Regions from separate parts of the Cupriavidus sp. GA3-3 genome, predicted to be linked through region 1. Evidence: predicted binding sites of a transcription regulator. Region 1 holds the regulator's gene; each other region holds the start of a gene.
What was found. The regulator FNR, encoded in region 1, switches genes on or off when oxygen is low (the NO sensors DNR and NnrR bind a similar motif). The targets are predictions, from matches to a motif close to TTGATNNNNATCAA.
Positions count from the first base shown of each region.

Region 2: C265_RS06545 (Kdo hydroxylase family protein) is a predicted target of FNR. The motif match lies at 3,870-3,883, and genes of this name have one in related genera.
Region 3: C265_RS26930 (universal stress protein) is a predicted target of FNR. The motif match lies at 3,740-3,753, and genes of this name have one in related genera.

Region 1 covers NZ_KB944471.1:214,072-221,487, reverse strand. Annotated here, with positions in the region: gene ccoN (cytochrome-c oxidase, cbb3-type subunit I) at 1-930, shown strand, start outside; gene ccoO (cytochrome-c oxidase, cbb3-type subunit II) at 949-1,611, shown strand; gene C265_RS11025 (cytochrome oxidase) at 1,615-1,779, shown strand; gene ccoP (cytochrome-c oxidase, cbb3-type subunit III) at 1,782-2,699, shown strand; gene ccoG (cytochrome c oxidase accessory protein CcoG) at 2,749-4,221, shown strand; gene C265_RS11010 (membrane protein) at 4,251-4,460, shown strand; gene C265_RS11005 (hypothetical protein) at 4,457-4,702, shown strand; gene fnr (fumarate/nitrate reduction transcriptional regulator Fnr) at 4,766-5,491, opposite strand; gene C265_RS10995 (sulfite exporter TauE/SafE family protein) at 5,570-6,328, shown strand; gene scpB (SMC-Scp complex subunit ScpB) at 6,897-7,416, shown strand, end outside.
Region 2 covers NZ_KB944465.1:58,541-65,956, reverse strand. Annotated here, with positions in the region: gene C265_RS06555 (GMC family oxidoreductase) at 1-1,095, opposite strand, end outside; gene C265_RS06550 (coniferyl aldehyde dehydrogenase) at 1,411-2,814, shown strand; gene C265_RS06545 (Kdo hydroxylase family protein) at 2,815-3,756, opposite strand; gene metK (methionine adenosyltransferase) at 3,959-5,122, opposite strand; gene C265_RS06535 (lysophospholipid acyltransferase family protein) at 5,454-6,350, shown strand; gene C265_RS06530 (lipid A biosynthesis lauroyl acyltransferase) at 6,347-7,240, shown strand; gene dapF (diaminopimelate epimerase) at 7,283-7,416, shown strand, end outside.
Region 3 covers NZ_KB944503.1:35,908-43,323, reverse strand. Annotated here, with positions in the region: gene C265_RS32370 (hypothetical protein) at 1-423, shown strand, start outside; gene C265_RS31870 (Imm50 family immunity protein) at 1,134-1,565, shown strand; gene C265_RS26940 (LysR substrate-binding domain-containing protein) at 1,625-1,954, shown strand; gene C265_RS26935 (universal stress protein) at 1,974-2,816, opposite strand; gene C265_RS26930 (universal stress protein) at 2,849-3,685, opposite strand; gene C265_RS26925 (universal stress protein) at 3,990-4,445, shown strand; gene C265_RS26920 (zinc-dependent alcohol dehydrogenase family protein) at 4,453-5,466, shown strand; gene C265_RS26915 (phosphoribosyltransferase) at 5,486-6,808, shown strand; gene C265_RS26910 (IclR family transcriptional regulator) at 6,952-7,416, opposite strand, start outside.

The DNA.
Region 1 (7,416 bases):
ACCATCGCGCTGCTGCACATCGTCAACAACATCGAGATGCCGGTGTCGCTGTGGAAGTCCTACTCGGCCTATGCCGGCGTGCAGGACGCGATGATCCAGTGGTGGTACGGCCATAACGCCGTGGGCTTCTTCCTGACCACCAGCTTCCTGGGGATGATGTACTACTTCATTCCCAAGCAGGCCGAGCGCCCGATCTACTCCTACCGCCTGTCCATCGTCCACTTCTGGGCGCTGAATTTCACCTACATGTGGGCCGGCCCGCACCACCTGCAGTACACCGCGCTGCCGGACTGGGCACAGTCGCTGGGCATGGTGTTCTCGCTGATCCTGCTGGCGCCGTCGTGGGGCGGCATGATCAACGGCATCATGACCCTGTCGGGGGCCTGGCACAAGCTGCGCACCGACCCCATCCTGAAGTTCCTGGTGGTGGCGCTGTCGTTCTACGGCATGGCCACGTTCGAAGGCTCGATGATGTCGATCAAGACCGTCAACGCGCTCTCGCACTACACGGACTGGACCATCGGTCACGTGCACTCGGGCGCGCTGGGCTGGGTCGCGATGATCTCGATCGGCTCGCTCTACTACCTGATTCCGCGTCTGTTCGGCGAGAAGCAGATGTACAGCGTCCGGCTGATCGAGTGGCACTTCTGGATCGCGACCATTGGCGTGGTGCTGTATATCGCCTCGATGTGGATCGCCGGGGTGATGGAAGGCCTGATGTGGCGCGCCACGCAGCCTGACGGCACGCTGACCTATGCCTTCGTCGAAGCGGTCAAGGCCAAGTACCCGTTCTACCTGATTCGCTTGCTGGGTGGCCTGTGCTTCCTGTCCGGCATGCTGCTGATGGCCTACAACGTGCTCAAGACCATTGTCGGCAAGCCCGCCGTGGATGCGCCGATTCCGGCCAGCATCACTGCCTCTGCCCACTGATCAATCCAGGATAGAAAGATGTCCGACAAACAACGCTTCTTTTCCCACGAAACGCTGGAGAAGAACATCGGCTGGCTGATCATCTGCACGATCCTCGTGGTCAGCATTGCGGGTCTGGTCCAGATCGTGCCGCTGTTCTTCCAGCACTCCACCACCGAGCCGGATCCGGGCATCACCCCGTATTCGCCGCTGCGGCTGATGGGCCGCGATATCTATATCCGTGAAGGCTGCGTCGGCTGCCACTCGCAGCAGGTCCGCACGCTGCAGGCCGAGACCGAGCGCTACGGCCACTTCTCCACGGCGGGCGAGTCGGTCTACGACCACCCGTTCCTGTGGGGCTCCAAGCGCACCGGTCCCGACCTGGCGCGCGTGGGCGGGCGCTACTCGGATGACTGGCAGCGCATCCACCTGCGCAATCCGCGCGACGTGGTGCCGGAATCCGTGATGCCATCGTACCCGTGGCTGGAAAAGGCCGAGCTGCCCACCAACGACATCCAGGCCCGCATGCGCGCGCTGGTGCGCCTGGGCGTGCCGTACACGGATGCCGAGATCGCCAAGGCACCGGACGAGCTCAAGGGCAAGACCGAAGAAGATGCGCTGGTTGCCTACCTGCAAGGCCTGGGCACCAACCGCCGCAACGTCCGCGTGGATTCCGCCGCGGCTGCGGCACCCAAGGAGTAAGCCATGGCCATGATCACTGCCATTGCGACCGTCGTGTCGATGGTCGTCTTCCTGGGGATCTGCTGGTGGGCCTGGTCCGCCGGCCGGCAGGCCGCTAACCGGGAATCCGCCATGCTGCCGTTCGCGCTGCCTGACGAAACCACGACAACATCGAGCCGGAACACCTAGCCATGAGCGATTTCATTTCCGAATTCTGGAGTTATTACATTGCCGCTATCGCGCTCATCGGCATCGTCTGGTGCGTGTGGCTGCTGTTCTCGCAACGCAAGGTCGCCAAGACCGCCGGCGGCACTGAAGACACCGGCCATGTCTGGGACGGTGACCTGCGCGAGCTGAACAACCCGTTGCCGCGCTGGTGGATGTGGATGTTCCTGCTGGCCTGCATCTTCAGCCTGGCCTACCTGGTGCTGTATCCGGGACTGGGTTCGTATGCCGGCGTGCTGAAGTTCTCCACGCAGGGCGAACTTGCCGCGCACCGCGCGGCGCAGGAGAAAATGCAGAACGAGATCTACTCCAAGTACCTGAAGATGGACGTCAAGCAGGTGGCGGCGGATCCGCAGGCGCGCGAGATCGGCCAGCGCCTGTTCCTGAACTACTGCGCACAATGCCACGGCTCGGACGCGCGCGGCAGCCGCGGCTTTCCGAACCTGACAGACAGCGACTGGCTCTATGGTGGCGAACCCGACATCATCCAGCAGACCATCACCAAGGGCCGCAATGGCGTGATGCCGCCGTTTGCCGCGGCCATCGACGCCAAGCAGGCGGGCGACGTGGCGCAATACGTGCGCTCGCTGTCGGGCCTGTCGTCGGACCCGATCCGTGCGTCGCGTGGCGAGGGCGCCTTCAAGACGACCTGCGTGGCATGCCACGGCGCCGGCGGCAAGGGCAACCAGGCGCTCGGCGCGCCCAACCTGGCGGACAACGTCTGGCTGTATGGCAGCTCGGAAGGCAGTATCGTCGACGCAATCCTGAAGGGCCATAACAACCACATGCCTGCGCATGAGGAGATCCTGACGCCTGAACGCATCCGGATGCTGACGGCCTATGTCTGGGGTCTGTCCAATACTGGGGGCGGAGCCGGGCAATGACCGACGACTCATGTGAGCGGGCGCTGGCAGCTCGCGGGAGAGCATGCCCATGAACGCACCCGGGACCGAAGAAATGGCCCGGGCGGCCGACCTGCAACGGTCGGCCGCTGCGCCGGGCGAGACCTCTGACGAAACGCTCTACGAGGTCCGCCGCAAGATCTACCCGCGCTCGGTGACGGGCGCATTCTCCAGCTGGCGGGTCTGGCTGGTGATCCTGACCCAGCTGATCTACTACGGCACGCCCTGGCTCCAATGGAATGGCCGCCAGGCCGTGCTGTTTGACCTTGGCGAGCGCAAGTTCTACATCTTCGGGCTGGTGCTGTGGCCGCAGGACGTCATCTACCTGGCGGTGCTGCTGGTCATCTCGGCGCTGGCGCTGTTCCTGTTCACGGCGATCGCGGGGCGGCTGTTCTGCGGCTATGCCTGTCCGCAGACGGTCTACACCGAGATCTTCATGTGGATCGAGCGGCGGGTCGAAGGCGACCGCATCGCCCGCATCCGGCTCGATGGCGATCCGTGGAGCCTGCGCAAGTTCCGTCTCAAGGCGACCAAGCACTTCCTGTGGGTGCTGATTGCGCTCTGGACCGGCTTTACCTTCATCGGCTATTTCGCACCGATCCGCGAACTGGGCGGCGAGGTGCTCAGCCTGTCGCTGGGGCCGTGGCAGTCGTTCTGGATGCTGTTCTACGCGTTCGCCACCTGGGGCAATGCGGGCTTCATGCGCGAGCAGGTGTGCAAGTACATGTGCCCGTATGCGCGTTTCCAGAGCGTGATGGTGGATCGCGATACCTATGTCGTGACCTACGACGTCGGCCGCGGCGAGCCGCGCGGAAGCCGGTCGCGCAAGACCGACCACCACAAGGCGGGGCTTGGCGACTGCGTCAACTGCAGCATCTGCGTGCAGGTGTGCCCGACGGGCATCGATATCCGCGACGGCCTGCAGTACGAGTGCATCGGCTGCGGCGCCTGCATCGACGCCTGCGACCAGGTCATGGACAAGATGGAATATCCGCGCGGCCTGATCCGGTACACCTCGGAAAACGCGATGCGCAAGGGCTTGTCCGCGGCGGCATCACGCAAGCGCCTGCTGCGCCCGCGCGTGGTCATTTATTCCGTGATCTGGGTGGCGTTGCTGGCCGGGTTCATGGCTTCGATCGCGCTGCGCACGCCGCTGAAGGTCGACATCATCCGCGACCGTGGTGCGCTCGGCCGTGAAGTGGAAGGCCGCTGGATCGAGAATGTCTATCGCCTGCAGCTGATCAACACCACCGAAGCGCCGATGCAGATCAGCGTGCGCGCCGACAGCGACGAACTGAAGAACCTGACCGTGGAATACGACAAGCAGGCCGAATCGCTGGCGCCGACGTCCAACCGGTTGCTGCCGATCCGGATCCGCGTGCCGATCGAGGCCGCGGCGCAGGGCACGCACAAGATCAACGTGACGGTGACGAGCGAAGGCACGGAGCGGGGGCATGCCGAAATCCGGCAATCCACCAGTTTCATCGTGCCGCGCGATTTGTGAAGCTAGGTCGTCAAGATGAAGGGGGCAAGATGAGTCAGCAAGGCAATCCGTGGTGGAAGGAGCCGTGGCCGTGGCTGTTGATGAGCGGCCCGCTGGTGGCGATGGTGGCGTGTGGCGTGACGATCTGGCTGGCATCCACGCATCCGGACATGCCGGTGCAGGGTGCAACGCGCCATGGCCTGGTGGTCGAGAAGGCCGACGCCGCGCCGCCCAAGGCTGCCGCTGTGAGGCAGCCATGAGGTTGCGCTGGCTGATGTGGGTACTCTGGCCGGCGTTCCTGATGGCCGGGTTCGCGACCGCGACGGTGTTTTCGGTGGTGGATCCCGGTGACCTGAACTTCTTCGGCCAGCCGATCGAAGCGTCCCGCGAATCGGTCTACACCGTTGGTTTCCTGATGGCCTGGGTGTTCTGCGCGTTGTCCAGCGGACTGACGCTCTACACCATGCCGACGCGGCTCAGCGATACCGACGAACTGGAATAAGCGGATCGGTGTGAGGTCTGCGCTGCCATGTCCGCATGCGGTACCTGGCAGCGCCTTGGCCGCTTAGCAGGAGCGGCTGTAGAGCTGCTTGATGCCGTCGATGTCCACGAGCTTGACGTGGCGCTGGCGAATCTGGATCAGGCCGGCTTCGGCAAAGCGGGAGAACAGGCGGCTGACGGTTTCGAGCTTCAGGCCCAGGTAGCTGCCGATCTCTTCGCGGCTCATGCGCATCACGAACTCGGACGCCGAATAGCCGCGTGCCGACAGGCGCTCAGAGAGGTTGATCAGGAAGGCGGCAAGCCGTTCCTCGGCGCGCATCGAGCCCAGCGTGACCAGCATCAGTTGGTCATGCGTGATTTCCTTGCCCATCAGGCGCAGGAACTGCTGCTGCAGCGACGGCAGGTCTGCCGACAGGGACTGCAACTCGCTCATGCGGACCACGCAGACTTCGGTGTCCTCCAGCGCGGCGGCATCGGAGGCATGCTGCATCTCGCCCAGCCCGTCGAGACCGACAATTTCGCCGGGCAGGTGGAAGCCGGTAATCTGCGAGCGGCCGTCTTCAGTGGTGACGTGGGTCTTGAGCGTGCCAAAGCGCACGGCATAGACCGCGGTGAGCGGATCGCCCATGCGATACAGGGTTTCACCCTTGTGCACACGGATGCGTTCCTGAACCAGCGTGTCCATCTTGGCGAGGTCTTGCTGCGACATGCCGACCGGAAGGCACAGCTGCCCCATCGCACAGGTGGAGCAGCGTGGTGACATCTCGGTAATGGGAATGGAGGTGAGCAATTGGAACCTGCTAGAAATGGCAGCGAGGGCGCGATAACGGCATTTTACCGTGCGATGTGATGTGGTAGGGAGTGAGAATTGACACTTGGCGTACTGATCAGCGTTTTTCTGCTGGCTTTGCTGGGCGGGGTCCACTGCGCCGCCATGTGCGGCGGCGTGGCGCTGGCCGTGGAGCAGCGTCACGGCGCGGCGGCGACGATCAGTCTGGTGCCCAGCCGTGCCGCCTGGCTCGGCGAGTTGCTGATAATGCACCTGGGCCGGATCTCGACCTATATGCTGCTTGGGGCCGCGCTAGGCGCGGTCGGTGCTTCGGCGTGGAAACAGGACTATCTGCCGGTGCAGCGCTGGCTGTTCGGCGCGGGCAGCGTCATGCTGCTGGGGTCGGGCTGGCGGTTGCTGCGCGGCAACACGTTTACCGTCGACTGGCTGGAGCGGCTGGCGTCGCGTGCCAGCGCAGCGGTGGCGCGCCGGCTGGGTGGCGTGGCACGCGGCATGCCGTCCTTTGTGCGCGCACGCGGCTGCCTGGCGCGGCGATACGGCGTGGGCCTGGCGTGGGGGCTGGTGCCGTGCGGCATGGTCTATGGGGCGCTCACGCTCGCGCTGCTGGCGGGCAATGCGGCGTCCGGCGCACTCGTGATGGGCGTGTTCGGGCTCGGCACACTGCCTAACCTGCTGGTGCTCTCCGGCCTGTCAGGCTATTTGCGTACGCTGTCGCGACGTCCCGGCGTGCGACTGGGGGCCGGCCTGGCGGTAATGGCGTTCGGCGGCCTTGGCATTGCGCGAGCGGTGCTGTTGCCACATTCGCTGGCCGAGCATGGATTCTGCCTGGTGTTCTGAGGCGCCGGCGCTGCGCCGGCAACGGATGATGGTTGCAGGCGGGGGCGGGAATGCCATACAATCGCCAACATTGCGGTATCGCGCGGTGTCTTGTGAGCCGCGGTAAGCAGCGGGCGAGCAGCGCCAGGCGGCCTTCATACCAGAAGGTGAGTTCAGGGCAGGGGAAGCGGAAGGTTTTCGATGCCCGTCCCGTCCCCACAGTCCATCCGGTTCAAAAGATCTGGTTCAAAAGTCCGGCTGGCACTGCGGTGTTGGCGATGCCGGCCTTGCTCCCGATACCCGTTTTTCTTGCGTCCGAGGCCTTCAGTTCGCTGACAGCGACGTCCGGTATGTGCGGACGCGCTACGCAAGAGGTTCGCTGGCTGGCCCATAACCGCATGCGAACGATCTCCTGCCGGAACGCCCGGCAACTCGATGCAAAGATAGGGAAGTGCACGGCTTGGATGCAGCAGGTATCCGGCTAGCTGCGCAATGAGATGGCGGTGGCTTTCGCACCGCTGTATCCAAAATCTCCGGTGCCCCGGATCCGTCCGGGAGCAGGTGCAAAGACAGGCTGCACACCATCAACATGAATACCCAAGAGGCGAAGATCGTCCTCGAGACGGCGCTGATCTGCGCGCAGGAACCGTTGCGCGTCAATGATCTGCGGCGGCTGTTTGACGACGACGTCGGCGCAGACACCATCCGCGTGCTGCTTGATGAACTGCGCCAGGACTGGCGGCCGCGCGGCGTGGAACTGGTGGCCCTGGCCAGCGGCTGGCGCTTCCAGAGCCGGCCGGAAATGCGTGAATACCTGGATCGGCTGAATCCAGAAAAGCCGCCAAAATATTCGCGCGCGGTGATGGAAACACTGGCGATCATTGCCTACCGGCAGCCGGTGACCCGCGGCGATATCGAGGAAATCCGCGGCGTGACGGTCAGCACGGAAGTCATCAAGAAGCTTGAGGACCGCAGCTGGATCGAGGTGATCGGACACCGCGACGTGCCGGGCAGGCCGGCGCTGTATGCGACCACCAAGGCGTTCCTGGACGATCTTGGCCTGCGTACGCTGGATGAGCTGCCGCCGCTGGAAGATGCCCAGGCGCAGG
Region 2 (7,416 bases), on a different contig from region 1:
GGGCAGGTCCGGGCGGCTGCGCAGGAAGCCGCCTGCCTCGGCGAAGTTGCTTGACATCATGCCGGTGCGTTCGCGCCGGTAGCGCAGCATTTCAGGCACCAGCCGCGCCAGGCCGCCGAACGACACGCCGAACAATTCAGGCACGGCCACGCGCTTGTGCAGCACGATGTCCAGGTGGTCCTGCAGGTTGGCGCCCACGCCGGGCAGGTCATGCACGACGGCGATGCCATGTTCGCGCAAGTGCGCGGCGGGGCCGACGCCCGACACCATCAGCAGCTGCGGCGAGCCGAACGTGCCCGCGCACACGATCACGTCGCGGCGCGCGCGCAGCAGTTGCCGGTGGCCCTCGCGCACCACCTGCACCCCGGCCGCATGGCGGCCTTCAAAGACTATGCGCAGCGCCTGCGTATCGGTCAGCACCCGCAGGTGCGCGCGGCCGCCATTGCAGGCCCGGTCGCGCTTGTTGCCACCGTGCAGGTAGGCACGCGCCGCGTTCCAGCGCTCGCCCGCGTGCTGCGTGACCTGGTACCAGCCCACGCCCTCCTGTTCTTCGCCGTTGAAATCGTCGTTGCGCGGGAAGCCCGCCTGCTGCGCGGCCTCGATGAAGCGTTCGGCAAAGGGGTTGGGGGTGCGCAGGTCGCTCACGTGCAACGGCCCGTTGCCGCCGTGCAGCGGGTCGTCGTCGCTGCCGGCCAGGCGTTCATTGCACTCGGCGCGGCGGAAGTACGGCAGCACGTCGTCCCACGACCAGCCGTCGCAGCCGGCGGCGGCCCACGCGTCATAATCGGCGGCGCGGCCGCGCGTGTAGATCATGGCGTTGATCGAGGAACTGCCGCCCAGCCCGCGCCCGCGCGGCTGGTAGCCGCGGCGGCCGTTCAGGCCTGGCTGCGGCACGGTTTCATAGCCGTAGTTGCGTGCCCCCGCGCGCGGCAGCAGCGCGGCAAGCGCCGCGGGTGTGCGTACCAGCACATGGTGATCGTGGTGCCCGGCCTCGACCAGGGCAATGGTGTCGTCGCCGCTGTCGGCAAGCCGCCCCGCCAGCGCACAGCCCGCCGAGCCCGCGCCGACGATGACGTAGTCAAAGGTGGTTTCCATCTGTCTCCCCGCGAGTCCGCAGGCGGCGCGCGTGCGTGAGCCGGGCCGCGCCGGTGCATGCGCGCCCTGTCCGTCCAGCGGATGGCAAGCTGTGAGATTCAGTGTAGGCGCTAGCCCGGACGGTGGAGAAGCCCGGTGGCGCGGGCCGCCGGCGCTGCGCAGACGGGCGTTTGAATTGTCCTTCTGGTAGGAAACTTCCATTGCCATGGCTGGCACGCTACCTTATCGTGCGCGGGAACACGCGGACCGCTGCAGCGCCACTCGCCGCGATCCACATCCACTTTCCCCGCACGTCCCTTGCCCAGGAGCGCAGCAATGCGAGAAGTCCCCGACCTGTCGTCCGTCTTTGGCGCCATGCACGCCGCGTCGCGGCGCGACCAGCTGCCCGCCTGGGCCGTGCGCGCCGACCGCCTGCAGCGCCTGCGCCGGCTGGTGACAGAGAACGAGGCTGCCATTGCCGCCGCCATTCACGCGGACTTCACCAACCGGCCGCGCCAAGAAACTGCGCTGCTGGAGGTATTCCCGAGCCTCGGCGGCATCGACGACGCGCTGCGCCACGGCAAGCGCTGGATGCGCGTGCGCCGCGCCGCCACCGGCTTCTGGTTCCGCCCGGGCCGCTCGCGGCTGGTGCCGCAGCCGCTGGGAGTGGTGGGCATCGTGGTGCCCTGGAACTATCCGCTGTACCTGACGGTGGGGCCGCTGGCCGGCGCGCTGGCGGCGGGCAACCGCGCCATGGTGAAGCTGTCGGAATACACGCCGCGCTTTGCGGCCTTGTTCGCGCAACTGGTGCCGCAGCACTTTGCGCCGGACGAGATCATGGTGGTCAATGGCGATGCCGAGGTGGCGAGCGCCTTTACCGCGCTGCCCTTCGACCACCTGCTGTTCACCGGCTCGACCGCGGTCGGCCACCATGTGATGCGCGCGGCGGCCGCCAACCTGACCCCGGTGACGCTGGAACTCGGCGGCAAATCGCCGGCGATTATCGGCGCCGGCGCTGACCTGCCGCGTGCGGTGGAACGCATCCTGGTGGGCAAGCTGATGAACGCGGGCCAGACCTGCATCGCGCCAGACTACGTGCTGGTGCCGGAAGACCTGCGCGGGCAGCTGGTGGAGGCGGCACGCCGGTGCGTTGACCGGCTCTATCCGGACCTGGCGCGCAACCGGGACTACACCAGCATCATCAGCCCGCGCCACTTCGCGCGGCTGGCGGCGCTGGTGGATGAAGCCGCGGCGCAAGGCGCGACCGTGGTGCCGCTGTCCGATGCGCAGCCGGACGCGCACGCGCGGCGCCTGCCACCGGTGCTGCTGCTGGATGTGCCCGAAGGCGTCACGGCGATGCGCGAGGAGATCTTCGGGCCGGTACTGCCCGTGGTGACGTACCGCACCCTGGACGAGGCGGTGGACTACATCAATGCGCGCCCGCGGCCGCTGGCGCTATACCTGTTCGAGCGCGACCGCGGCGCCATCGGCCATGTGATGAGGCAGACCGTTGCCGGCGGCGTCACGGTCAACGACACCCTGTTCCATATCGCCCAGGACGGCCTGCCCTTCGGCGGGGTCGGCGCCAGCGGCATGGGCGCCTATCACGGCCAGGCGGGCTTCGACACCTTCTCCAAGGTGAAGCCGGTGTTCCACCAGGCCGGCCTGAACGGCGCAGGACTGCTCAAGCCGCCTTACGGCAAGACCTTCGAAACCATGTTGCGCCTGCTTCTGCGTTGATCAGGACACCAGCATCGGCCGCCCGAGCATGCGCGACAGCACCGCCTCGGGCGAGTGGGTGTGGTCGGAAATCGCCTGCGGCGCCAGGTAGATGGTCTGCTCCATCATCGCCCGTCCGCGCATGGCCGCGTGCAGCAGCTGGTCGCTGAAGACGATCCAGGTGGAACCCGGCGGGAAGTGGAATTCCTGCTGCGGCACCTTGGCCTGGTAATCCAGGTCGGCCTTGGCCAAGTCATGCAGCTGCAGCATGCGGTGGTCATATTCCGAGCGCTTGCGCTTGGTGATATGCAGCAGCTTCATCAGCGCCGCCTGCCCCGGCCACATGCCATGGGTCTTGGGCACGAACTTCTGCGCAAAATCGCCGAACGGCTCGCCCACGCGCCACACGCGCGCCGCGGCCGGGTCGATGTTGTGGAACACGCGCAACAGGCGCTTGCCCAGCATCGGGTTGGACGGGAACGAGTCCACGTGCAGGCGGGTGTCGTCCTTGCGCCAGCTGACCGGGCGCCCGGCGATCTCGCTGGGCCGCAGCGAGGTGCCGGCGCGCGTCATGTGCGGGATGTATTCAGGGAACAGCGTGCGCACCAGCAATTCGCTGTTGTCGGCGTAGCGGCGGATCAGCGTGTACAGGTCCGCCAGGTCCTGCGGACTGCCCTGGGCGCCGCGCACCGCGGTGTCGTCGGCGCGCAGGTTGATGTTCTTGGACTTGCCGTCGGAATAGCGGCTGTCAAGGAAGCGCTCTTCGCCCGACTGGAAGCGGAAATTCAGGTTCGGGAAGTACAGCACGGCGCCCTGCTCCAGCTCGCGGCGCAGCGTGGCGCGTTCTTCGGCCGTGACCTGCGGCGCCCAGTCGGCATATGGCTGCGGGCGGATCAGGTTGAGCTGGCCGGCGGCGGGCGGCTGGGTTGAGGTCGAGGGGGCAAGGACAGGCGCTTCGGACATGGCATCCTCTGGAAACGGTCACCAGTGTTTGGGGTCGGCCGCCGGCGTGGCGGCTGGGGATGGCGGGATTTTACTCCCTGCCGTCAGCCGTGGCGCCGGCGTCACGCGGCGACTGGACCAGGATCAAGCCCGCGTAAAAAAACCCCGCGGGCCCTTGCGGGCCGGCGGGGCTTGCCGTCAGTGCTGCTGGCGCGGGTGGCGCTTACAGGCCGGCCGCGGCGCGCAGGGCAGCCGCCTTGTCGGTGGCTTCCCAAGAGAATTCCGGCTCTTCGCGGCCGAAGTGGCCGTAGGCGGCAGTCTTCTCGTAGATCGGGCGCAGCAGGTCCAGCATCTGCACGATGCCCTTCGGGCGCAGGTCGAAGTGCTCCTGCACCAGCTCGGCGATCTTGGCGTCGGGGATCTTGCCGGTGCCTTCGGTGTAGACCGTCACGTTGATCGGGCGGGCCACGCCGATGGCGTAGCTGACCTGCACCTGGCACTGGCGCGCCAGGCCCGAAGCCACCACGTTCTTGGCAACGTAGCGCGCGGCGTAGGCGGCCGAGCGGTCGACCTTGGACGGGTCCTTGCCCGAGAACGCGCCGCCACCGTGCGGCGAGGCGCCGCCGTAGGTATCGACGATGATCTTGCGCCCGGTCAGGCCGCAGTCGCCCTGCGGGCCGCCGATGACGAAGCGCCCGGTCGGGTTCACCAGGTACTTGGTTTCCTTCAGCATCTCGGCCGGCAGCACCGGCTTGATGATTTCCTCGATCACGGCTTCGCGGATCTGGGCCTGGGTGATGTCCGGCGAATGCTGGGTCGACAGCACCACGGTATCCACGCTGTGCGGCTTGCCGTCGACATAACGCACCGTCACCTGCGACTTGGCGTCCGGGCGCAGCCAGGGCAGGCGGCCGTCGCGGCGCAGCAGCGACTGGCGCTCGACCAGGCGGTGGGCATAGTAGATCGGGAACGGCATCAGTTCCGGGGTCTCGTCGCAGGCGTAGCCGAACATCAGGCCCTGGTCGCCGGCACCCTGGTTCAGGTAGTCGTCGGAGGCGCGGTCCACGCCCTGGGCGATGTCGGGCGATTGCTTGTCATAGGCGACCAGCACCGCGCAGCCCTTGTAGTCGATGCCGTAATCGGTGTTGTCGTAGCCGATGCGCTTGATCGTGTCGCGCGCGATCTGGATATAGTCGACGTTGGCGGTCGTGGTGATTTCCCCAGCCAGCACCACCAGACCGGTGTTGCAAAGCGTCTCGGCCGCCACACGCGCGTACTTGTCCTGGGCCAGGATGGCGTCGAGGACGGCGTCGGAAATCTGGTCGGCGACCTTATCGGGATGGCCTTCGGAGACGGATTCCGAAGTAAAAAGGAAGTCGTTTGCCACGAACTTATTCTCCAGGTTGGCTATTGCGTGCCAGCCCGATCAGTTCATGGCGGCGACGCTTTAGCGGTATTTCAAGCAGCCCGGTTAGAGCCGCATCGCCCCGCAAGTTGTCAGTTAACTCGGCGATACACGCTATTATACGCGCCTGCCGGGCTCGTTGCAGCGCGCCAACGGTACGGTACGGCACCCTGCCAACCAGCCGGGGGCACCGTGCCCAGATGAATCCGATGACGGCACGCTGCGCGCGGAACTGAATACCGCCATAGAAAAAACGCTGCCTGCCCGTCTGTTCCCCGGCACAGACCCGTAGCAGACCCGCTTTTCGCGCCTGATGACCTTTTTATTCTGGCTGATCTCCCGTTTTCCCCTGCGGCTGCTGCAAGCCGCGGGCGGCGCGCTCGGACTGCTGAGCGCGCGCCTGCCCGGCCGCTACGGCCAGCGCCTGCGGGAGAACTTCCGCCAGGCGTTTCCCGACGCCACCGATGCGATGATCGACGAAGCGGCCCGTTCGGCCGGACGCATGATCGTCGAGATGCCCTACTTCTGGAGCCGCAGCAAGATCGGTGCGAAGCTGCATGGCTTTGACGACTACCTGTGGCCCGAGCTGGGCAAGCTGCAGGCGCGCGGCAAGGGCATCATCATCCTGACCCCGCACCTGGGCTGCTTTGAAGTGCTGCCGCAGTCCCACGCGCTGCAGCGCCCGGTCACCGCCCTGTTCAAGCCGCCGCACCAGCCCTGGCTGCGCGACTGGATCGAAAAAATGCGCACCCGGCCCGGCATGCACATGGCGCCGGCCACGCCGCGCGGTGTGCGCATGCTGGTGAAGGCACTCAAGCGCGGCCAGGCGGTGGGCATCCTGCCCGACCAGGTGCCCAGCGGCGGCGAGGGCAACTGGGCGCCGTTCTTCGGCAAGCCGGCCTATACCATGGCACTGGTGCACCGGCTGCAGCAGCTGACCGGCGCGCCGGTGGTGGCGGTCTTTGCCGAGCGCCTGCCGCGCGGCGCCGGCTATCGCGGTCACCTGCGCGTGATCAACGACGGCGGCATGCTGCCGGACGATCCTGCCGCCGCTGCCGCGGTCATCAACCGGACTATCGAGGAACTGGTGGGCCTGTGCCCCACGCAGTACCTGTGGGCTTACAACCGCTACAAGCAACCCGCCGGAGCGGGTACCCCGGACGCGCCGGGCAATGATACCGAGCCGGCCACTGATCGATCGATTTCATGAGCCGTGTGTTCACGTGGCTTGGCATCGGCTTGCTGACGGTGCTGGGCAAGCTGCCATATCCGTTCGTCGCGCGCTTCGGCGAGGCGCTGGGAAGCCTGCTCTACCTGGTGCCGAGCGAGCGGCGCCGCGTGGTGCAGGCCAACCTGCGCCTGTGTTTCCCGGACCGGACCGAGGCCGAAATCGATGAACTGTCGCGGCAGAGCTTCCGCATCCTGTTCCGCAGCTTTGCCGAACGCGGCATCTTCTGGACCGGCAGTGAGGCGCAGATGCGCCGCTGGGTGCAGATCGACGACCAGGCCGGCCTGGTGGCCCTGGATGGCACCCCGCATATCCTGGTGACGCTGCACCTGTCGGGCGTGGAAGCCGGTGCGATCCGACTCACCATCGACCTGCGCGAGCATCTCGGCCGCTCCGGCGCATCGCTCTATACCAGGCAGAAGAACGACCTGTTCGACCACTTCCTGAAGCACGCGCGCGGGCGCTTCGGCGCCAACATGATCTCGCGCAACGACAGCGCGCGCGACATCCTGCGCTGCCTGAAGAAGGGCGAGGCGCTGCAGCTGATCGCCGACATGGATTTCGGCGAGCGCGACTCGGAGTTCGTGCCGTTCTTCGGCGTGCAGGCGCTGACACTGACCTCGGTGTCGCGGCTGGCGCGCCTGACCGGGGCCAAGGTCGTGCCGATCTACACCGAGATGCTGCCCGACTACCAGGGCTATGTGCTGCGCATCCTGCCGCCCTGGGAAGACTACCCCGGCGCAAGCGTCACCGACGACACGCGCCGCATGAATGCCTTCTTCGAGGACTGCATCCGCCCGCGCGTACCCGAGTACTACTGGGTGCACAAGCGCTTCAAGCACCGCCTGCCGGGCGAGCCCGAGATCTACTGAGCGCGCCGGCACGTCCGGCGCCGCGCAGCTACAATCCCCACCATGAAACTCCAGTTCACCAAGATGCACGGCGCGGGCAACGACTTTGTCGTGCTCGACGGCATCCACCAGCAGATCGACCTGACCCCGGCGCAATGGCGTGCGCTGGCCAGCCGGCATTTCGGCGTTGGCGCTGA
Region 3 (7,416 bases), on a different contig from region 1:
GAATTTAGCCCAGCCTCATATATTCAGTTTGCCATTTCGAAAGCCGACGGGGGTGTCTCCCAGACGATTGATTGCATCCGTACTCTTCTTGGATCACCGCGAACCTGCCTGTTTCAGGTTACCGACTGGTCGCGGTATGCGGAGCATGAGAATTCAAGACTGATTGACCTGGAATCGAAAACTTCTGGCAACCCATTCGATGCTTGGGGCATGGTATTCGACGCCAGTGAAGTCGATGAAATGTTTGAGTGTTGTTTCCGGGTGGTCCAATGCGGAATGAGTGCTTACCTATACGTACCGCGAATCGCTACCGTTTATTTCTGGGAAGGAGATCTTGTTGATGTCTGGACGAATGGCCCAGCAATGTGGGACCGGTTGGCCCAATGGCTAGGAAGCGAACAATTCCGCATTACAAGTTCTTAGCGACCGGCGAAGTTGCCCGGCGATCGGCGGTTGCACCTCGGAATCAGTCGTTACGGTCTCTCGGATCTGAAAGGCGGCTGAGGGTCGGTCAGAGACGGCCGCAGTTTCCTGGCGGGTAACGCAAGTCGCTTCTGACGTCCTGCATACATCAATGCAGGTTCAGAGCCGTCATGGCGGTAACAATGCGAAGGAGGGTCATGCAAACCGCGGAAGAGTTAATCGCCCAACGATTGCCAGGTATTCAATTGGGCATCTTCGAAGTCATATGGCCTGCATGTACATGGATTGATCACGTGGCATTGAGACCAAATGGGCGAGTTTGTTTCGTTCATATCCAATCTCACGTGGAGCCATCCGACGAAGAGTGGGAGGCCGGAACACGGCTGATGCGAGAGCTACTTGGTGTCGCAAGTGATGGGGCTAACCTCAGTATCGTATTCGAGCTCAGCCGCATGCGACCGAGCGATCGAACTCACGTCGTCGCAATGTCCGACACCTTATTCAAAGTCATTGCAAGTAGTGTGGCACCATGGCGGCTGAGGCACGGTAGATGATATCGACACTCATCTTCGGCATCGCCGGTGGATAGGCGCCCTCTCCAACGCAAGCGCAAGCTGGCCAGCCCTCGTTATGCTTCAATTGCCAAATATATCTGGATAGCCGCCGAGTACGGGAGGGGCGAAGCAATTTCTAGACTTTGGAGGTGAGCGATGGGCGTAGACAGTTCCGGAGGTGAGTCGGGTCAGACGTTGGTACAGAACAGCCAGTTGGTCCTGAATGCGTTTGGCTACTGGCCAGCCTTTCACGATTCTGAGGTTGTCACCTTCTGCATTAGGATTGCTGAAGAAGCAGGCGGGTATGTGGCTGATGCAACTATTGCAGTACGGCATGGCGGCCAGGACAATCCAAAGTGGACGGGCTCAAGGGAAGATCGGATCGTTGAATTCCTATGCCGAGATATAGCCGAGACCGACATCAATCTCAATGAACTGTCTGGCGGTGCATGGCTGGACGAGATCGTTATATCGAGGCAAGACAATGGTCGCTTTAGCTTTGATATGAGGCCCCTCGCCGGCTTTGACGTTCGATTCAATTGTCGATCTGTGGAGATCCTTGGGGTTGGCCCGGTGCCCTCCACTTGATCAGTGCTGGGTGCCATTGAGTTCAGCGACCGGCGGCGGTTGTACGTCGGAAGCGGTCGTTGCGCCGTCTTGCGTCCGAAAGGCGGTTCAGGGTCGGTCAGAGACGGCCACGCTTTGGCGGCGGGCATCCGATCAAGCAGGCGGTGATGGCCGGCATGGGCATCAGCCTGTTGTCGCTGCACACGCTGTCGCTGGAACTGCGCACCGGCGAGATCGCGCTGCTGGACGTGACCGGTACGCCGATCGAGCGCATCTGGCATGTCGCGCATATGTCCAGCAAGCGTTTGTCACCGGCGAGCGAGAGCTGCCGCGCCTATCTGCTGGAGCACACGGCGGAGTTTTTGGGGAAGGAATATGGCGGGCTGATGCCTGGGCGGCGCGTGGCTTGAGGTACCGGGAGGGTTCGCCTCAGTGCGACATGAAGACAGGCAAGCCTGACTGCCGCAGCAGGGCGCGGGTGGTGCCGCCCAGCACCAGCTCCCTCAGCCGGGAGCGGCCATAGCCGCCGGCGACCAGCAGGCCGGCCTGAACCTTGGCCGCAAGCTGTGGCAGAACGTGGTCGGGATCGCCCTCTCCGACCAGCAGACTGGCGCGGATGCCATGGCTGAGCAGCCATGCTGTCAGCCGATCGGCGCTGTCACGATAGGCCTCTTTCTCACCGGCAGCGCTGTACTTGCCAGCGCTGACCACCAGGACGGTAACGGCGCTGGCATGCACAAGCCACGGCAGTGCGTCCGCGACCGCGCGCGCGGCCTCCCGGCCGCCGTTCCATGCGATGGCGACATGGCCGCCAAGTCGCGGGCCGGACGCGCCCGGCACCAGCAGGATGGGCCGGCCTGCATTGAGCATTGCGTACTCCGCGACCCCGGCCAGCAAAGCCGGCACATCGGCCTGCGCCGAGGGCGCTGCGGGCAGGATGAGATCGGCGAAGCGGCCCTCGTCGGCAAGCGCCCAGCCAGACTCGGCTTCGACAACGATGTGCCGGCTGGGAATGGCCGGCGACACTTGCCCGGTCAGCGTTTCGAGTGCGTTCCTGTGAGCCGCAGCCAGCTTGTGCAAATGGTTCGCGGCAAGCACGCCGTATTGCCCGGCTTCTTCGCCCGCCCCGCGAAACGGCTCCAGGTGCGTTCCTGTTGCCGTCAGTCCGACCACGCTGCCGCCGGACTTTTCGGCAAGCCGTGCTGCCGTTTCAATGCGCGCGGACCGTGCAGCATCTTCGCTCAGGTCGACAAGGATGGTTCTGAAGTCCATGAGGTGATTCCACTCTTTGGTTTGACCTTGCATCATCGTGAAAACAGCACCGGTGCCGTCATCGAGTCAAGCAGCGTACGCGTGACACCGCCGAGCACCAGCTCCCGCATGCGACCGTGTCCGTAGGCACCCATCACGATCAGGTCGGCATCGAAATCCGCCGCGCGCGAAAGGATGAGTTCGCCGATGGTCAGGTCAGCCCCACCGGGACCGTGTTCGATTTCCACGGCGACGCCGTGGCGCTCCAGCACGCGTGCGGCGTGGCCGACCGGGGTGGCGTCGGCTCTGGCCTCCTTGGCCGCGGTCTGTGCGCAAAAAATGCGCGCCTGCGCGCCGGCCATCAGCGGCACGGCGTCGTGAAGCGCCCGCGCCGCCTCGCGGCTGCCATTCCACGCCACGATCACGCGCGTACCCAGCGATGGAAACGTGCCCGCGCACGGCACCACGAGCGTCGGTCGGCCGGTCTCCAGCAGCAGCGATTCCAGCAGTTGCCGGGCCACCGGACCTTCCGTATTGCCGGGGTCGTACTGGCCGGCAACGACCAGGCCGGCCTCGCGGGCCTCGCGCAGCACTGATGCCACCGCCCCCTGCTCCGCGGCGCGCCACTCCGCGCGCACCGGCATGGCCTGGGTTGCAGCCAGAAACTGCGCGCGGACGTCTTCCCTGACCTGCTTGCGCCGGGCCAGATCGTCCGCGACATATTGCTGCGCGCCGTCCATGAGGTAGAACCAGGCAGGATCGGGAATGAAACCTGCGTACATGCCGATCAGCCGGCACTGGCTGGCCGCCGCAAGTCGCCCCGCCACTTCGAGCCGCTGCCGTGCCTGCGGACTGCTGTCCAGATGCACGAGGATGCTGTCGTAAGCCATGATCGCCCTCCCCCTCAACTACAGACCAGTCTAGGCAGCAAGGCCGACCGGCGCTTGACCCGGATCAACGGGCCAGCCATGCGGCGACATGGCTCAAGTTCGTCCTGATGTGCGGTGGAGGCTACTGCGAACAAGGTATGTAAAACCGTCAAGCCATGCGGCCATCACTTCTGTCTGCGGTCAGTTTCTCGCGGCGCCTGCCCCTTCGGGTTGACCTATCTCAAGCGCATATCGAGGCCGGCGCCTACGCTGAATGCAGCGAATCGCAACATCGAGCACACCCTTGCCCTTCAGGAGATCCATCATGTACCAGCGCATCCTGCTCGCCGTCGATGGCAGCCGTTCTTCCGACCTGGCACTGAGCCAGGCCATCATCATCGCCAAGGCAACCGGGGCCGAGGTCAAGGCGCTGTTCGTGGTAGACGACAGCGATGTGTTCTTCGAGGCCAGTTACTTCAATCCAAAAGAACTGGTCGACAACATCACCGCGCACGGCCGCAAGGCACTGGATGCCGCCTCAGCCAGGCTCAGCGAAGCAGGCGTGCGCAATTCGGTGAAACTGGATGAAAAGCCGGTGGCGCCGGGCCGGATCTCGTTGACCATTGTCACCGAAGCCGATGCGTGGAATGCCGACCTGATCGTGCTTGGCACCCACGGCCGCCGCGGCGTCCGGCGCCTGCTGATGGGCAGCGTGTCGGAAGGCGTGCTTGCCAAGACCAGCAAGCCCGTGCTCCTGGTCCGCAGCGAAGTCGAAGGTTAGGCGCGCCATGCCCCACCAAACCATGCGTGCAATGGTCTTCGAGGGCGCAGGCCTGCCGCTGCGCCTCCACCACTTGCCGGTTGCCGAACCGGGGCCCGGCGAACTTCGCATTGCCGTGGGAGCTTGCGGGGTGTGCCGGACCGACCTGCATATCGCCGACGGCGACCTGCGCCATCCCAAGCCGGTGCTCATCCCGGGACATGAAATCGTCGGACAGGTGGATTCGTGCGGCGCCGGTGTCACCGTCTTCAAGCCGGGGGACCGCGTCGGTGTGCCCTGGCTCGGACATAGCTGTGGCCATTGTCGCTACTGCCTGCGTCATCACGAGAATCTTTGCGACGCACCGCTGTTCACTGGCTATACCCGCGATGGCGGCTATGCGGAGTACGTTGTTGCCGACAGCGGCTATTGCTTCCGGATTCCGCCCGGCTACGATGACGAACACGCCGCGCCACTACTCTGCGCGGGCCTGATCGGCTACCGGACGCTGCGCATGGCGGGCGCAGCCAGCCATGCGCAGCGCGTCGGCATCTACGGCTTCGGCGCCGCCGCCCACCTGGTGACGCAGATCGCGGTGGCGCAAGGCCGCGAAGTCTACGCCTTCACCCGCACGGGCGACGCAGGCGCCCAGCAACTCGCCTACCAATCCGGTGCGTGCTGGGCCGGCTCGAGCGAGCTCGAGTCGCCCGTGCCGCTGGACGCCGCGCTGATTTTCGCCCCGGTGGGCGCGCTGGTGCCCAAGGCGCTGCGCGCCGTGGACAAGGGTGGCATCGTGGTCTGTGGCGGAATTCATATGAGCGATATCCCAAGCATGCCTTACCAGCTGCTTTGGGAAGAAAGGCGCCTGTGTTCCGTAGCCAACCTCACGCGTGCCGACGGCATCGCGCTGATGGATATCGCCGCCCGGACGCCGCTGCATACGCACACCACCGCGTATCCGCTGGAGCAGGCCAACGAAGCACTGGCCGACCTGCGCGAGGGCCGGCTTACCGGCGCCGCCGTCCTGAAAGTCCGTCAATAGATCCCTGGCAGATAGATCGATGAGCCGTTACCAGACACGTTTTCAGGCGCGTGAGCATGCGGGCTCGGAGCTCGCCTGGGCGTTGCGCGCGTATCGGGGAACCGATGCCCTGGTGCTGGCGATTCCGCGCGGCGGCGTGCCGGTCGGGCGTGTTGTGGCCGACGCACTGGGCGCTGACTTCGACCTGGTGATGGCGCGCAGGATCGTTCCTGGCGTAGCACTGGACGACTCTGGCGCGACATGGTGCACGGACGCAATGGACGCAAATGGCGGCGCCGACAGCCAGCGTGATGCCCAGTTCGACCAGCTTCGCAGGCAGCGCGCCGTGTATACGCCGGTCCGCAAGCTGGCGGATCCGGGCGGTCGCGTGGTGATCGTCGTGGATGACGGCCTGGTGAGCGGCGCAACGATGTATGCGGCCCTCGCCAGCCTGCGCAAGCGGCAACCTGCCCGGCTCATATGCGCACTCCCGATCGCCACCCCAGCCGGGCTGGACCGGGTCCGCGCCCTGGCCGACGAAGTCATCTGCCTGGATACTCCGGACCGCATCGAAAACCTCGCGCACTTCTATCATGAGTTCCAGCTGGTCAGCGACGACCGCGTGCGACAGTTGACAGGGATACCGCCAACGCAGCCCCGGACCCGTGCCCGGCCAGGTGCGGTGGCGGGCGTGCCGTCGTTGAGCAAGGCGATGCTGATTCCGTATCAGACCACTCGGCTGCGGGCCATGCTCGAAACGGCCCCGAACCCGGTCGGCGTCGCGGTGATGGTGTATGCCGGTGGCGCGCAACGCCGTGCAGCCCGCAGCAATTACCTGGCACGCAAGCTGCGCGCGAAAGGATTCGCCACCATGCTCGTAGACCTGCAGCCTGACAGCCGCGTCGACGACGCACCGGAATCGGAGGTCGATGAGCTGGTGGCAAGACTGGACCAGACCTTGAGCTTCCTGCGTACTGGGACCCCTTGCGCAAGCTTGCCTGTGGGCCTGCTAAGTACCGGCACCGCAGCGGCGGCAGCCTTGCGCTCAGCCGCGTGCGGCGCGACGCAACTCAGCGCCGTGGCCTGTGTTGCGGGGCGGCTGGATCTCGCGGGCAGCGCAACCCTGCGGCAGCTTGAAATCCCTGCCTTGCTGATATGTGCCAGCGGCAATCCGAAAGACATCCAGATCAACAATCTTGCATTCGAGCAGATGCATTGTCCGCGGCAACTGAGGCTCATCCCGACCAGCGGCCGCGGATTTGAAGACCGCAGGGCCCTGGAAGACATCGCGGCACTCACGATAGGCTGGTTCGAGCGACACCTTGCGAGCCCATCTTGTCCCCGCCTGGGTTACGGCGGATGACCATGCCTGGCGGCTACGCCGGGCTGCGCCTGATGCGTGAGGCTCAACCCCAAAGACCGGACAACAATCTTGGGACCAATAACGGGGAGCCCGGCCTTTGACATGGGGCGAAAGCCGGCGCGGATCTCGATACCGCAGCGCCCCTACTCCACGCGCGGCATCCGCTCCTGTATCGCCGCTGCAAGTTCCATCAGTGGCTTGGCCAGCGCCGCCTCGACAGCACCGGCATCCTGGTGCGTGGATACGCTGACGTTCAATACATGGACGGCATATTCGTCAAATCGCAATGGTGTTGCCATGGCCACAACCTGAGGCTGCCATGACGCGACGCAGTAGCCTTTCTCATGCACGGAAGACACCGCAGCATCGATTTCGCGTCGCAGCTCCCCCCAGCCGCGGCCGCGGTTCTTGTCGGCCATGGCCCTCATCATCGCGTTGAACGCCTCAGGTGCCAGCGTTGCGAGGTGCGCGCGGCCGAGAGAGGTCAGCGCCATCGGGATGCGCTGCCCGCTCACCACCGTGCGCAGTGACTGGCGCCGGTTGTAGCGGAACGACTCCAGGTAAATCATCTCATCTCCCTCCGCCACCGCCAGTCCGACATTGATCTT